Regions from separate parts of the Extibacter sp. GGCC_0201 genome, predicted to be linked through region 2. Evidence: predicted binding sites of a transcription regulator. Region 2 holds the regulator's gene; each other region holds the start of a gene.
The links. The regulator Rex, encoded in region 2, represses fermentation and respiration genes when NADH is low (regulators of the CRP and FNR family bind a similar motif). The targets are predictions, from matches to a motif close to ATTGTTAANTANTTAACAAT.

Region 1 (5,098 bases), on a different contig from region 2:
GAATAACGACAATATCAACGACATCGCGGCCAGAATCAAGAAAGCGCTCGAGCGGGAAACAGCCGAGTACGGCGGAAGCTATGAGATTGAAAACAAGCTGACAATTACGCCGGTTGAACTATCTGCTAAGATGCTGGATATCATGGAAGAAGAGTGCAAAGAGCTTGGCTACAGCTATAAGAGGATGCTCAGCGGAGCAGGGCATGATGCGCTTGAAATCGGGCAGAACCTGCCGACAGTCATGCTGTTCCTTCCAAGTAAAGACGGCAGAAGCCATTGCCCGGTTGAGTTTACGAAGTACAGCGACTTCGCAAAAGGAACGGTCATCATGCAGAAGCTGGCGGAAGAGCTGCTTGGCAAATAAAGAGACGGACTGGGGCATAGAATCGTATGAGCAGCCAGATGTTGAATCCGATATATAAAAAGGAAAATCTCCGCCAATTGAGAAGGTACCTTGGATTGACCCAGAAAGAGTTCATCAGCCGGTTCCTTCCTGATTCGCAAGGGGCGCCGTCTATGAGCGCAGCTACTTATTCAAATGTTGAGACCAGGGGCGGGAAGCGGCTGAACGAAGTAGTTCTGTCAGCCGCTTCGGCCCTGCATCTAGACTCGATGATGTTCTCCGAGAAGCCGGAAGAATTTGCACGGAAGATAGACATGCTTCTGCCTGCGGCAAAAACTTCGGAAGATCTGTGTGGAAACACCGCCAAAAAGGGCAAGATAGATGAGCTGCTGTTCAGGCTCACCATGTATTTTGCCGAGAAGCTGATGGAAAAGGAGCTCAAAAAAGGAGATCAGATAGAATCTGACCGGGAGCTTGCCAGGAAGATGAATGTAGGACGTTCGGTAATCCGGGAAGCCCTTAAGGTGCTGGACGTTCTTGGGATGATTGATATCCGTCCCGGACAGGGGACTTATATCAGCAGCGCGGAAGCTGATTTTTTCATCATACCTCTGTCATGGTCCCTCTTTCTGAACGGCAGCCAGGTGGAAGACATGCTTATGGTCAGGAACGTATTGGAAGTAAAGGCGGCAGAGCTGGCAGCCGGCAATATACAAGAGGCAGATATCCATAGGCTGGAAGAGATATCAGAGCTTGTGCGCAGGGCGTACGCAGAACAAAGCGAAAAGGATCTGCTGGAGCATGACATAGAATTCCACACGTGCATCGCACAGTGTTCCGGGAGTCAGGTCATCTACAGTATGATACAGACTATCAGTAATCTTATGAAACATATAAGCGGTACGGGGATGGCAGACTATGGACAGCTGAAAGCAATCTGTGAAGAACATGAGGAAGTGCGGCGGATGATTCTGGCTCATGACGGGCACGGGGCAGCCCGTGCGATGGAAAAGCATCTGGAGCAGTCCGTGACAAGGTATAATTACAGATAATGTGACGAAAAAGACACAGGTATGACAATTTGCGTTATACGGCTGTGTCTTTTTATGTTATACTGGAGGTATTCTTAGTTAAGGCGTTGTAAATGTCCGGCTGAGGCTGATATCAATGATGGCGGTGAGGTTGAAGATGGGATTTAATGTAGAAGAGCTGCTGCAGGCAGAAAAGTTAAAGGATGTTAAGGTTATAAGCGGAGAGAGATGGCTTGACAGGGAGATTAAAGGAGTGACGATTATCGAAGCTCCCGATATCGTTAAGTTTATAGATGGCGGCGAAGTGCTTCTTACCAGGCTGTATGCGTTCCGGTCATGTACGGTTGATGAGTTCAAAGGGTATCTCAACGAACTGACAAGGAAGGGTGTCAGCGCGCTTGTCTTGAAGCGGGACCGGAAAGTGGAGGACGCGGACACGAAGATTGGCCTGCTGCTGGAGTTTTCTGAGACCCATGCGATACCAATCCTGGAAGTTCCTTTTGAATTTTTCTTCCGAGATATCATGAGCGTTATCATGGAGCGTCTGTTTAATGAGGAAGTGACGAGGCTGAAATATTTTAAGACTACATATGACAATTTTGTGGCACTTGCTCTGGCACCGGATTCGATAGGAAAAGGGATTGACAATATTCTGGACATGCTTGCGAAGCTGATTCGTAATCCGGTTGCGGTTTTCAACCAGAATATGTCCTGCCTCGCCTGTACCGAAGGGGCAGACACGGAACTTGAGATCCGGAAAGATGCGGCCCCCTTTGAGACGGGCACATATTCTAATTACAATTACCTGAAGCAAAAAGGCGAGGTGCCCCAGTGCATCATCCAGGTCAAGATGAGCTTCCGGGAGAAGATATATCTCGTTGTCACGGAACGTAACCAGGCCTTCAATACGATGGACAGTATCGCGGCAGAGAGCGCGATTACGGCCCTGCGGTTTGAATTTTCCAGGCAGCATGCGGTGACAGAGCTGGAAAAGAAGTTTCAGAATGATATCATGCACAATATCCTGAATGGCAAGGTGCATTCTATCGGAGAGCTACAAAAGAATACGAGCCTGCTCGGGGTAGAGATAGACGGCTGTTACCGGGTCATCGTGTTCGGAATGACGAATGAAGGCAGTGCGAAAGGCGACTTCAAGGCTAAGGTCAAGGATACGAACGTGCTGAGCAACGCTATATTTGCCCACATTTCAGAGGCGCGGATACATAATGATCTGGACAAGATCGTCGCGATTCAGAAGGTGCCAAAGGAGCAGACGCAGGAGGAGTACCGCCAGGAGATAAAAGAAGTGGCGGAACTGGTGCAGGCGGATGTATCGGCATATGACAAGTATCTGAAAGTGAAGGCAGGTGTCGGGCGGATGGTAGAGGGGATCATAAATCTTCCGGAGAGCTTCAAAGAGGCGAAGGAGGCCTTTCTGTTTGTTGACGTGGCAGGAGAGATATCCGAAGATGGGAATTCCCAGGCGATGATGTTCTCGGATCTGGGAATCTTCAAGCTCCTATGTCAGCTTGACGATTCGTCGATGATGCTTGAATATGTGCCGGAAGGGCTTCAGAAGCTCTATAATTACAAGAAGCCGCAGAGGGACGATCTGATTGTCACCCTAAAGACGTATCTCGACAGGAACCAGAACCTGTCAAAGACGGCCCAGGACCTGTATGTACACTATAAGACCGCGGCTTACAGGATAGAAAAGATTACAAAGATTACAGGCATAGATTTTGACAATGCAAATGAAGTGCTGGCTGTCCGTATCGGTCTTGTGGTATACAAGATGATTGAGAACTACAATAAGGATTTCATATAAATTCCGGTAAGAAACGAAAAGAGAGAGATAGTTTATCCAGACTAGATAAATTATCTCTCTTTTTTTATCTTTATGCTCCGATGCATTATGTTAAAAAATTATCTATAATGTGCAATATAGATAAAAATCAACAAACCAGTAACAGCTATGTATACTTATTGAACGATTGGTATTTGGCTGCAAATGTGCACAATTACCAAGTCGGAAAGCAGTATGGAGGGATTTTATGGACATTAACTTGGAAAGGGTCCTTTCCCGTCTGGAAGAACTGTATCAGTGCGGTGCGCAAGATGACGGAACGTATACGAGGATGGCATATTCGCCCGAAGATGTAAGAGGGAGAGAGACATTCAAAGGATATTTCCGTAAGCTTGGACTAAAGCCCCGCATGGATGAGGCCGGCAATCTGATTGTCAGACTGGAAGGAGAGCATCCAAATCTTCCGGCTATCGTGACAGGTTCCCATCTGGATACGGTTCCGGACGGTGGAAAGTACGACGGGGTACTCGGCTGCGTGGCAGGCCTGGAAGTGTGTGAGACGCTCATCGAGAGTGGCAGGAAGCTGCAGCATCCGTTAGAAGTCGTCGTATTTACGGATGAGGAAGGATTCCGTTTTGGAAGCGGGCTTCTCGGAAGCGGCGCCATGTGCGGAGAGGAGCTTCATATCAGTGAAACAGACGAGGATATGTATGGGATGTCCAGAGGAGAAGTGATGAAGGGCTATGGCCTCGATGTCGCTAAGGTGCCAAGGGCAGAGCGCAGGAAAGAGAGCATACACTGCTTTCTGGAGCTTCACGTAGAGCAGGGGGCCTCGCTATATAAGAGCCGGACGCCTGTAGGCGTCGTATCGTCCATCGCCGGCGTGAGCCGTTATGAAATCGTCATAAAAGGAGAGGCCAACCACGCAGGAAGCACTGTGATGACAGACCGCAGGGACGCCCTCGTGGCGGCATCCAGATTCATAGCCGCTGTACCGCGGATTGTGAAGGAGTACGGCAATACATATACGGTAGCGACGGTCGGCACGATGAAAGTAGTTCCCAATTCCGTCAATGTAATTCCAGGGACGTGTACCTTTAACCTGGAAATCAGAGACCAGGACGGAAAGATGATAGAGCGCATCGAAAAGAAATTAAAAGAGCAGCTGGAACAGATCTGCAAAGAGATGGGGGAAGCGTGCTCCTTTGAACGTTTCTCTTATCATGAACCCGCGCCTATGGCTGAGTGGGTCAAAGACAGCATCGAGGCATCCGTACAGGAACTGGGCATCGGCTACCGCATACTGCCAAGCGGCGCGTTCCACGATTCTCTTATCATGACCTCCAGATTTCCGACGGGAATGATATTTGTGCCAAGCGTGGATGGTATCAGCCATTCAAGATATGAATTTACAGAAGGAGAAGACATCGGGCAGGGATGCAGGGTGCTTCTGGAAACGATTCTCAGGTTAGATAACATGGATGCCCCATGTTAAAAAATAAAAAGATAAAAAATGAAAGGTAGGTAATGTTATGGACAAGAAAAAAATCGGTATTATTGGTGGAGGTATTTCAGGAACCTGTCTCGGATATCATCTGAGCCTTTATGATAACGCAGAGGTGGTCGTATTTGAAAAAGACACCATCGGAGGAGCTTCCACTGCGAAATCAGCCGGAACGGTATGTCTTTTTGACGATTCTTTAAGAAACAGATACTGGGATGTAAGGCTGTATGGATTTGAATCCTATCTCAAGATGGAAGAGGAAGAGAAAGGTTCTGCAGGCTTTGACAAGTCAGGAACACTTGTAGTAGCTACAGACGAGAAAGTTGAGGCGACCATCAAGACAGGTATCGCGCTTGCCAAAGCTGCAGGCTATACAGGAGAATATATTACAGACAAGGACAAGATCAAAGAGA
Region 2 (5,098 bases):
ACATGGCTGATAAGCTCCATGGCCGGTTTCAGCGGGACATTTTCCTTGTGTACTTCCTCAGACGGATACAGGCCATAGGTAGAGATGCCGGCACGGACCAGATCCATGTTCGCCTCCGGCACATCGATGATTCCCGCACTGTTCGAACAGTGGTAATACTGGAATGTTACCCCTCTTTGTGCAAGGGTCTCTTTCATCCATACGTAGTTTTTAATCTGTTTTTCGGTAAAAGACTTATCTATCTCATCTGCTTTCGCAAAATGTGTGTACATTCCTTCCAAAGCCAGGTTCGGCATCTTGCTTATACGCTCGATTATTTCCGCCGTCTCTTCTTCAATCATAAATCCAAGTCTTGACATCCCTGTATCCAGCTTAATATGAATATATGCCTGTTTTCCCATTTTGACCGCAAGTTCAGATACCTCACGGGCCATTTCTTCCGTATACAATGTCATGCGGATGTCGTGTTTTATCATTTCCTCCCGTTGATCCGGAAAGATGCAGCCCAGTACGAGCAATGGCTTTTCAATTCCTGCGCGGCGCAGTACTAAAGCTTCGTCAAGCGTCGCGACCGCGAATCCCCACATATACTCTTTCGGAGAGAGCATTTTTGCTATCTGCACCGCTCCGTGTCCATAGCCGTCCGTCTTCACGACACCGAGCATCTTAACCCCTTCTCTGACATTTCGTCTCATCATCTCTATATTATATTCCACCGCATCCAGGTCTATCCTGGCACACACTCTGTTATATGCTTTCATCTATCTGTCCTCCTGTTCTTTCATTGCCCGGCCGGCATACTCGATCAGATCAGATGCCATGACGCTGTAGCATCCTTTATCCAGACATGCAAGTTCCCCTGCCCGGCCGTGCAGATACGTTCCAAGCTCCGCTGCTTCTCTGAGTCCCAGCCCCTGTGACAGCAGGCCTGCTATCACACCTGCGAGCACATCGCCGGAGCCTGCCTTCGCCATGGATGCATTGCCTGACAGGTTCACGTACGGCTGCCTGCCCGCCGACATGGTGACTGTCCGTGCGTCTTTCAGCACGCAGGTGACGCTGTACTCTTCTGCAAAGTCCCGCAGAATCTGCATTCTCTGTGATCTGAGCTCCGGGATGTCCTTCCCTGTCATACGGGACATTTCTTTCATATGCGGCGTAAAGATAAAGTTCTCATGGCGCAGCCGGTCAAGATATTTCTTGTGGTCTGCAATCAGATTCAGCCCGTCTGCATCTATCACGCATGGCACTTCTACATTTTCCATCACTGTCCTGAGTATCTTCCTCGACTTGTCACTCGTCCCGATTCCAGAACCTACGCTCACTACATCTGCCCGGTTCAGCAGCTTGAGCAGTTCGACTTCATCGTAAAAGTCATATGTCTTGATAACCGCTTCCGGCAGAAGCGTCTGCAGTATGACGCGGTTATCCTCCGACGTATATATCTGTACCAGTCCGGCTCCCACTGTATAGGCCGCCTTGGCGTTCAGGAAAGCGGCCCCGGACATGCCCTTGCTCCCTGCGATGATCAGCACCTTCCCATATGTCCCCTTGTTGGAATCGGCCCTGCGCTTAGGAAGGAGGCGCTTGTAATCGCTTTCTTCATATGTAAAGGCCGTACCGCTCTCTTTTTTGACCTCTGATGCATCTATACCGATATCTGCAGTCACTACTTGCCCCGCGTATTCCTTTCCCGGATATAATTCAAGTCCAAGCTTCCTCTCCTGGAACGTCACTGTAGCGTCGGCCCTAAAAGCCGTCCCCATGACAGAGCCGTTGTCCGCACACACGCCGGACGGAATGTCTACCGCCAGCCGGTATCCCTCTGAGCGGTTCATGGCTTCAACAAGTTCCCTGTACCTCCCTTCGAGAGTACGGTTTAGTCCGACGCCAAACAATGCGTCCACGATGATGCTGTACCGGCCTTCTGCATAATCTGTGGCAATCTCAGTTCCCGTCTGCCGCAGACGCTTTATCTGTTCCTTCGTCTCCCGGGAACACTGTCCTTCGTCCCCTGCGAGGACAGCTGTGACCGTATGCCCTTTTTCCGTAAGCATCCTTGCGATAGCAAAGCCGTCTCCTCCGTTATTGCCGGTTCCGCATACGACACATGCCTCCGACAGGTCCAACCTGCTGTCTTCCATGTAGGCCACGCATGCCGCCGCGGCACGTTCCATCAGATCTGATGGAGGAATCTGAAGCTGCTCAATCGTATATTGATCTGCGCGCTTCATCTGGGATGCATTCAGCAGATATTTCATACCTCTCACCTCCTGTTATTTTGCCGGTCTTTTCTAGCCTGCGAAAAGTTCCGGTATATAAAAGAACGTGTAAAGACAAGCCTGTTCTGCACATGCCCATCATTACACGTTTTTATACTTCTTTATTTTTTATCGCTATGTTCTTCGTTATAACGGCCTATGTTATAGGAGAGCCTCATAAGACTCTCGATAAGGTGAACATTTTCGACGATAATATGGTCCGGCAGGTTCAGATCCGTATGTGCAAAATTCCAGATTGCCCTTACCCCATTATCTACCAGGAGATTCGCGACTTCAATCGCCTTGTCTTTCGGGATGGTCAATACGGCAATCTCGACATTGTTATTCTGGACAAAATCTTTCAGCTCATCCATCATACGAATCGGCACGCCTCTGATTGATACTCCGTTTAACCTGGGATTCACATCAAAGATTCCTTTTAAGATAAAGCCCCGTTTTTCGAATGCAGCGTAATTCGCAAGCGCCTGTCCCAGATTACCGGCTCCGATGATGACGATATTGTGATTTTCTTCCAGGCCGAGAATCTTGCCGATTTCTGTATATAGATACTTTACATTATAGCCATATCCCTGTTGTCCGAACCCGCCAAAATTGTTGAGGTCCTGACGAATCTGGGATGCTGTAACTTTCATTCTCTTGCTCAAATCATTGGATGATATTCTTTCAACTCCGTTTTCCAGCAGTTCCCCCAAATATCTGTAATATCTTGGCAGCCTCCGAATCACTGCCTGAGAGATTTCTCTTTCTTCCACTAGCCCACTCACCTTCCTGTTACGTTCTAAAAAATATTATATAGAATTGTCACTTCAAAGTCAAACTTTTAGTTGTATTTTGTCCTATTTTCGATATAATGAATGTTAGCAGAGCCTGCTTTTAAAGCAATGCAGGACGATGCAGGAGGACGTTATGATACTAGCATGCCATGGAATGAATAAAGCATTTGGAGAAGATGTCATCGTAAAAGACGCTTCTTTTCATATAGAGGACTATGAAAAAGCCGCCCTCGTGGGACCGAACGGCGCAGGGAAATCCACCATACTGAAGATGATAGTGGGGGAACTTCCGGCGGATTCCGGGGACGTCATCCTCACGAAAGGCAGGACGATCGGCTATCTCGCGCAGCATCAGGATATGTCGGGCGGCAGCACTATCTACGAAGAAGTAAAGACAGCCAAGGCGGACGTCATAGAGACGGAACGCCAGATACGCGCGATAGAGCTGGAATTGAAGCATCTCGAAGGAGATGCTTTAAAAGCGCGCCTGGATACATATAACCGTCTCACCGCCGTCTTCGAGCGCGCCAACGGCTATGCCTACGAAAGCGAGATAACCGGGGTCCTCAAAGGGCTTGGATTTGACGAGACGGATTTTGCAAAAAAGGTCGACACACTATCCGGAGGGCAGAAAACGAGGGTTTCTCTTGGCAAGCTCCTGCTGACGAAGCCCGACATCCTTCTTCTGGATGAGCCTACCAATCATCTTGACCTCAATTCCATCGCGTGGCTGGAAACATATCTTTTAAACTACCAGGGTGCGGTACTCATCGTCTCCCATGACCGGTATTTCCTGAACAGGGTCGTCACGAAGGTCCTTGAGATTGAACTGGGGACGTTGTCCGTCTTCCTTGGCAATTACAGCCAGTATGCCGAAAAGAAGAAGATGATTCGTGACGCGAAGCTGAAAGAGTACCTGAACCAGCAGCAGGAAATCAAGCACCAGGAGGCGGTCATCGAGAAGCTGCGCTCTTTCAACCGGGAAAAATCCATCAAACGGGCAGAAAGCAGGGAAAAGATGCTTGCCAAGATGCAGCCGGCGGAAAAGCCTCAGGAGGCCGTCACAGAGATACATCTTTCCCTCGAGCCTTCCTGCGTGAGCGGAAATGACGTGCTGAGCGTTGAGCATCTGAGCAAATCTTTCCCTCCCCAGCACCTTTTTTCCGACATAAGCTTTGATATCAAGCGCGGGGAGCATGTCGCTGTCATAGGTGATAATGGTACAGGCAAGACGACGCTGCTTAAGATACTTAACAACGTAATTGGCGCGGACAGCGGAACCTTTACGCTTGGAACGAATGTACAGATTGGCTATTATGACCAGGAGCACCATGTGCTTCATATGGAGAAGACCATTTTTGCTGAGATCTCCGACGATTATCCGAAACTCACCAATACGCAGATACGCAATATGCTGGCAGCATTCCTGTTCACAGGTGACGACGTGTTCAAGCTGATCGGCGACCTGAGCGGCGGTGAGAGGGGGCGCGTATCGCTTGCCAAGCTCATGCTCTCGGAAGCGAATTTCCTCATCCTTGACGAGCCGACCAACCATCTGGACATCACTTCCAAGGAAATCCTGGAAAAGGCTCTGAACGATTACACCGGCACTGTGCTGTATGTGTCACACGACCGTTACTTCATCAACGAGACTGCCACCAGGATTCTGGATCTGGTCAACCAGACTTTCGTCAACTATATAGGCAATTATGATTATTATCTGGAGAAGAAAGAGGAACTGACCGCGGTATATGCAAGAACCGGGCAGTCGGATGATCCATCGGCAGCACCGGAAGAGGTGTCCGAATCTAAACTGAGCTGGCAGGAGCAGAAAGAAGCCCAGGCAAAAGAGCGCAAACGCCAGAATGACCTCAAGAAGACCGAGGAACGCATCAGCAGTCTGGAAGGACGGGACGCCGAGATAGACACGCTCATGACACAAGAAGAGGTATACACCAATTCGGTACGCTGCCAGGAACTGGCAGCAGAAAAAGCTTCCATTCAGACAGAACTCGAAGAATTGTATATAAAATGGGAAGAATT
Region 3 (5,098 bases), on a different contig from region 2:
TGGGAGAGATAGATGGAGCAAGCGGTGTCGGAACCGTAGGGAACGCGAAATGTGGGGATATCATGAGGATGTATCTTGACATCGATGAAAATCATATCATCCGTGATGTGAAATTCAAGACGTTCGGCTGTGGTGCGGCCGTCGCCACAAGCAGTATGGCAACAGAGCTGGTCAAGGGCAAGACGATAGAAGAGGCGCTGAAGGTGACGAACAAGGCTGTCATGGAAGCGCTGGACGGACTGCCGCCGGTAAAGGTGCACTGCTCCCTGCTTGCGGAAGAAGCAATCCACGCCGCGCTCTGGGATTACGCCGAAAAAAATGATATCAAGATAGAAGGGCTGGAGAAGCCGAAATCAGATATCCATGAGGATGAAGAAGAGGAAGAAGAAACATATTAAGTGAAGGTGTCGGTATGGATAAGAAAAAAGTTGTCGTAGGGATGTCGGGAGGCGTAGATTCTTCTGTCGCCGCTTATCTTCTGAAGGAGCAGGGCTACGATGTCATCGGTGTCACGATGCAGATATGGCAGGACGAGGAGCGTGCGGTACAGGAAGAAAACGGAGGCTGCTGCGGGCTGAGTGCTGTGGATGATGCAAGAAGGGTAGCGGCCCGCCTGGAAATTCCGTACTATGTGATGAATTTCAGACAGGAGTTCAAAGAGCAGGTTATCGACTATTTTGTGGAGGAATATACGCACGGGCGTACGCCGAATCCGTGTATCGCCTGCAACCGGTATGTGAAATGGGAGTCTCTCCTTAAAAGAAGTATGGATATCGGGGCAGATTATATCGCTACCGGTCATTATGCGAGAATCGACCAGCTTCCAAACGGAAGATATGCGCTGCAAGTGTCGGCCACAGCGGCAAAAGACCAGACATATGCGCTTTACAACCTGACGCAGGAGCAGCTTAGGCACACGCTGATGCCGGTCGGCATGTATGACAAAGAGGAGATAAGGAAGATTGCCTGTGGCCTCGGCCTCACGGTGGCAGATAAGCCGGACAGCCAGGATATCTGCTTCGTTCCGGACGGCAATTATGCTTCGTTTATTGAAAAGGAGACCGGTACAAGTGCCCGGACCGGGGACTTCGTCACTTCCGACGGTACCGTGCTTGGTACGCATAAAGGAATCATCCACTATACAGTAGGGCAGCGCAGAGGCCTGGGACTGTCTCTTGGACATCCGGCCTTCGTACTTGAGATACGTCCTGAGACGAATGAAGTTGTCGTAGGGAGCAATGAGGAAGCCATGTCTCTCTATGTAAGGGCAAACCGGGTGAACTTTATGTCCGTCAGCAGCCTGTCGGAGAAAAAGAGAGTATGGGCCAAGATTCGTTATAACCACAGAGGTGCATGGTGTACGGTGGAAGAGACAGGGACGGATGAGATATTATGTACATTTGAAGAGCCCCAGCGGGCCATCACCCCGGGACAGGCAGTCGTGCTCTATGACGGGGACCATGTCCTCGGGGGCGGAACAATTATAGGAGATGAGTAGGAAGATTATGAGAGCAGATGTTCATATGCATACATCATTTTCACATGATTCCAAGGCGGCACCGGAGGAGATGATACTCGGAGCCATAGACAGAGGCCTTGAGATGATATGTTTCACGGACCATTACGACAAAGACGAGATGGAATGGGGAGAAGAAAGCATCTTTGACCCGGAAGAATATTTTAACGTACTGCGGCCTCTTCAGGAAAAGTACAGAGGAAGGATTGACATACGTATCGGAGTGGAGCTCGGCCTCCTTCCATATCTGGGGGACTACTACAGAGCATTTACGGCCAGATATCCCTTCGACTTTGTGATCGGTTCTGTGCACAGCGTCGAATCCACTGACCCGGCAGCCGGGAAGTTGTTTGAAGATAAGACGGATGAAGAGGCATACCGGAGTGCATTTACGGAGATACTGACAGATATCCGTGCCTATCAGGACTATGACGTGCTCGGACATCTGGATTATGTGGTCCGTTACGGGGCAGGCAGAGAAAAGGCATACGTGTACGATACATTTGCTGATATTATTGATGAGATACTCAGACAGCTGATCGCTGACGGGAAAGGGTTGGAACTGAACACGGCAGGACTCAAATACGGCCTTCCGTTCGCCCATCCGCACCCGGATGTACTGAAACGTTACCGTGAACTTGGCGGAGAGATTATCACCATAGGTGCAGATGCCCATTGTCCGGAGCATATCGCCTATGACTTCCAAAAGGCAGAAGATATCCTGAAATCATGCGGCTTCAAATATTATACAGAATTTTCCGGCAGGACGCCTGTTTTTAAGCAACTTCCATAAAAATGGTAAAAGCCCTTGAATTTTTGTATCAAATTTAGTACAATTATAAACGGTTGATGATTCTTTAACGATGTTAAAGAGTTTCAAAAATAAAGGCTGTGTAACAGTTAATAAACAAACTTTAGGAGGAATTAATCATGGCAGTAAAAGTAGCGATTAATGGATTCGGGCGTATCGGACGTCTTGCATTCAGACAGATGTTCGGGGCAGAAGGGTATGAAGTAGTAGCAATCAACGACTTGACATCTCCAAAAATGTTAGCTCACTTGTTAAAATACGACTCTTCACAGGGGAAATATGCTTTGGCTGACAAGGTGGAATCTACGGATGATTCAATCATCGTAGACGGCAAAGAGATCAAGATTTACGCTAAAGCGAATGCCGAAGAACTTCCATGGGGAGAAATCGGAGTGGACGTTGTTCTTGAATGTACTGGATTCTATACATCAAAAGAAAAAGCATCTGCACATGTGAAAGCAGGAGCAAGAAAAGTCGTTATCTCAGCACCTGCCGGAAACGACCTGCCAACTATCGTATATAATGTAAACCACGACATTCTGAAACCGGAAGATACCGTTATCTCCGCAGCTTCCTGTACGACAAATTGTCTTGCACCTATGGCGAAGGCGCTGAACGACCTTGCGAAGATCAAATCAGGTATCATGTGCACGATTCACGCGTACACAGGTGATCAGATGACACTTGACGGCCCTCAGAGAAAAGGCGATCTCAGAAGATCCCGCGCAGCTGCTTTGAATATCGTTCCGAACAGCACAGGTGCTGCAAAGGCTATCGGCCTCGTTATTCCGGAACTGAACGGCAAGCTGATCGGTTCTGCACAGCGTGTTCCGACACCTACAGGATCTACGACTATCCTGACAGCAGTAGTAGACGGAACAGTTACAGTTGACGATGTAAACGCAGCTATGAAAGCAGCAGCTACAGAATCCTTCGGATATAACACAGATGAAATCGTATCCACTGACGTTATCGGTATGAGATATGGTTCACTCTTTGATGCTACCCAGACAATGGTACTGCCTTTAGATAACGGAACAACAGAAGTACAGGTCGTATCCTGGTACGACAATGAGAATTCTTACACAAGCCAGATGGTAAGAACAATCAAATACTTCTCTGAATTAGCATAAATCTGCTTTAAGACTCACAAAGGGGTCCGGTCTATATTGGGCCGGATTCCTTTTAAATTATCAGAATATTGAGGGAATTTTCATAGGGGTCAGACCCCTATGCCCTAAAGGGGTCTGACCCCTATGAAAAAGGAGGCCATCATATGCTTAATAAGAAATCAGTGGATGATATCAATGTAAAGGGAAAAAAGGTACTTGTCAGATGTGACTTCAACGTGCCGCTTATCGACGGCAAGATTACGGATGAGAACCGTCTTGTGGCGGCGCTGCCGACGATAAAGAAGCTGGCTGCGGATGGGGGCAGGGTGATTCTGTGCTCGCATCTTGGCAAACCGAAGGGAGAGGCGGTTCCTTCTCTTTCTCTTGCCCCGGTCGCTCTGCGCCTGAGCGAGCTGCTTGGACAGGAAGTGAAGTTTGCCGCTGACCCGGAAGTGGTAGGGCCGAATGCGAAAGCTGCCGCTGCAGAGATGAAGGACGGCGACATCATACTGCTTGAAAATACACGCTACAGGGCGGAGGAGACGAAGAATGGCGAGGCATTCTCCAAGGACCTTGCGTCACTGTGCGACGTGTTTGTCAATGACGCGTTTGGTACCGCACACAGGGCACACTGTTCTAATGTAGGCGTTACCCGGTTCGTAGATACGGCTGTCGTAGGTTATCTCATGCAGAAAGAGATCGATTTCCTCGGCAACGCGGTCAACAACCCTGAGAGACCGTTTGTCGCCATCCTGGGTGGGGCAAAGGTTTCCAGCAAGATATCCGTTATCGAGAATCTGCTGGACAAGGTTGACACCTTGATCATCGGAGGGGGAATGTCCTATACATTCAGCAAGGCGCAGGGCGGAAGCGTCGGCAAATCTCTCCTCGAGGAAGATTATTGTGATTATGCGATAAAGATGCTGGACAAGGCGAAGGAGAAAGGCGTCAAGCTGCTCCTTCCTGTAGATACGGTCATTGCAGATGACTTTTCTAACGATGCAAATTCCAAGGTTGTCAAGGCAGGAGAGATTCCGGCAGACTGGGAAGGGCTTGACATAGGACCTGAGACAGCCGCCATGTTCTCAGAAGCGGTAAAAGATGCAAAGACCGTGGTATGGAACGGACCGATGGGATGCTTTGAGATGCCTAACTTCGCTAAAGGTACAGAAGAGGTTGCAAAGGCCCTTGCAGACACGGACGCCACGACGATTATCGGTGGCGGAGATTCCGCTGCAGCGGTAAACCAGCTCGGATACGGTGATAAGATGTCACATATATCAACCGGCGGCGGAGCTTCGCTTGAATTCCTGGAAGGCAAGGAACTGCCGGGAGTAGCCGCGGCAAATGATAAATAGATTCTTTTGCAGATAAATTATATAAAATAGGAGATAAAAAGATGGCAAGAAGAAAGATTATAGCTGGAAACTGGAAGATGAACAAGACACCAAGCGAGGCAGTTGCGCTTGTGGAGGAATTGAAGCCGCTCGTGGCTAACGATGATGTGGACGTCGTGTTCTGCGTGCCCGCTATCGATATCATACCTGTCGTAGAGGCTTGCAAAGGAACGAACATTCAGGTTGGGGCAGAGAACATGTATTTTGAAGAGAGCGGCGCCTACACAGGTGAGATCGCTCCTGCAATGCTCACGGACGCAGG

Region 1: HJV72_RS00490 (Zn-dependent hydrolase) is a predicted target of Rex. The motif match lies at 3,289-3,308, and genes of this name have one in related genera.
Region 3: gap (type I glyceraldehyde-3-phosphate dehydrogenase) is a predicted target of Rex. The motif match lies at 2,362-2,381, and genes of this name have one in related genera.

What each region holds. Positions count from the first base shown of each region.
Region 1 is NZ_JABFCH010000001.1:103,457-108,554, forward strand. It holds gene HJV72_RS00475 (M20 family metallo-hydrolase) at 1-364, shown strand, start outside; gene HJV72_RS00480 (FadR/GntR family transcriptional regulator) at 391-1,395, shown strand; gene HJV72_RS00485 (PucR family transcriptional regulator) at 1,514-3,202, shown strand; gene HJV72_RS00490 (Zn-dependent hydrolase) at 3,429-4,676, shown strand; gene HJV72_RS00495 (NAD(P)/FAD-dependent oxidoreductase) at 4,714-5,098, shown strand, end outside.
Region 2 is NZ_JABFCH010000019.1:101-5,198, reverse strand. It holds gene alr (alanine racemase) at 1-761, opposite strand, end outside; gene HJV72_RS12860 (NAD(P)H-hydrate dehydratase) at 762-2,261, opposite strand; gene HJV72_RS12855 (redox-sensing transcriptional repressor Rex) at 2,384-3,034, opposite strand; gene HJV72_RS12850 (ABC-F family ATP-binding cassette domain-containing protein) at 3,189-5,098, shown strand, end outside.
Region 3 is NZ_JABFCH010000001.1:221,255-226,352, forward strand. It holds gene nifU (Fe-S cluster assembly scaffold protein NifU) at 1-398, shown strand, start outside; gene mnmA (tRNA 2-thiouridine(34) synthase MnmA) at 413-1,498, shown strand; gene HJV72_RS01035 (histidinol-phosphatase HisJ family protein) at 1,506-2,309, shown strand; gene gap (type I glyceraldehyde-3-phosphate dehydrogenase) at 2,447-3,460, shown strand; gene HJV72_RS01045 (phosphoglycerate kinase) at 3,604-4,797, shown strand; gene tpiA (triose-phosphate isomerase) at 4,839-5,098, shown strand, end outside.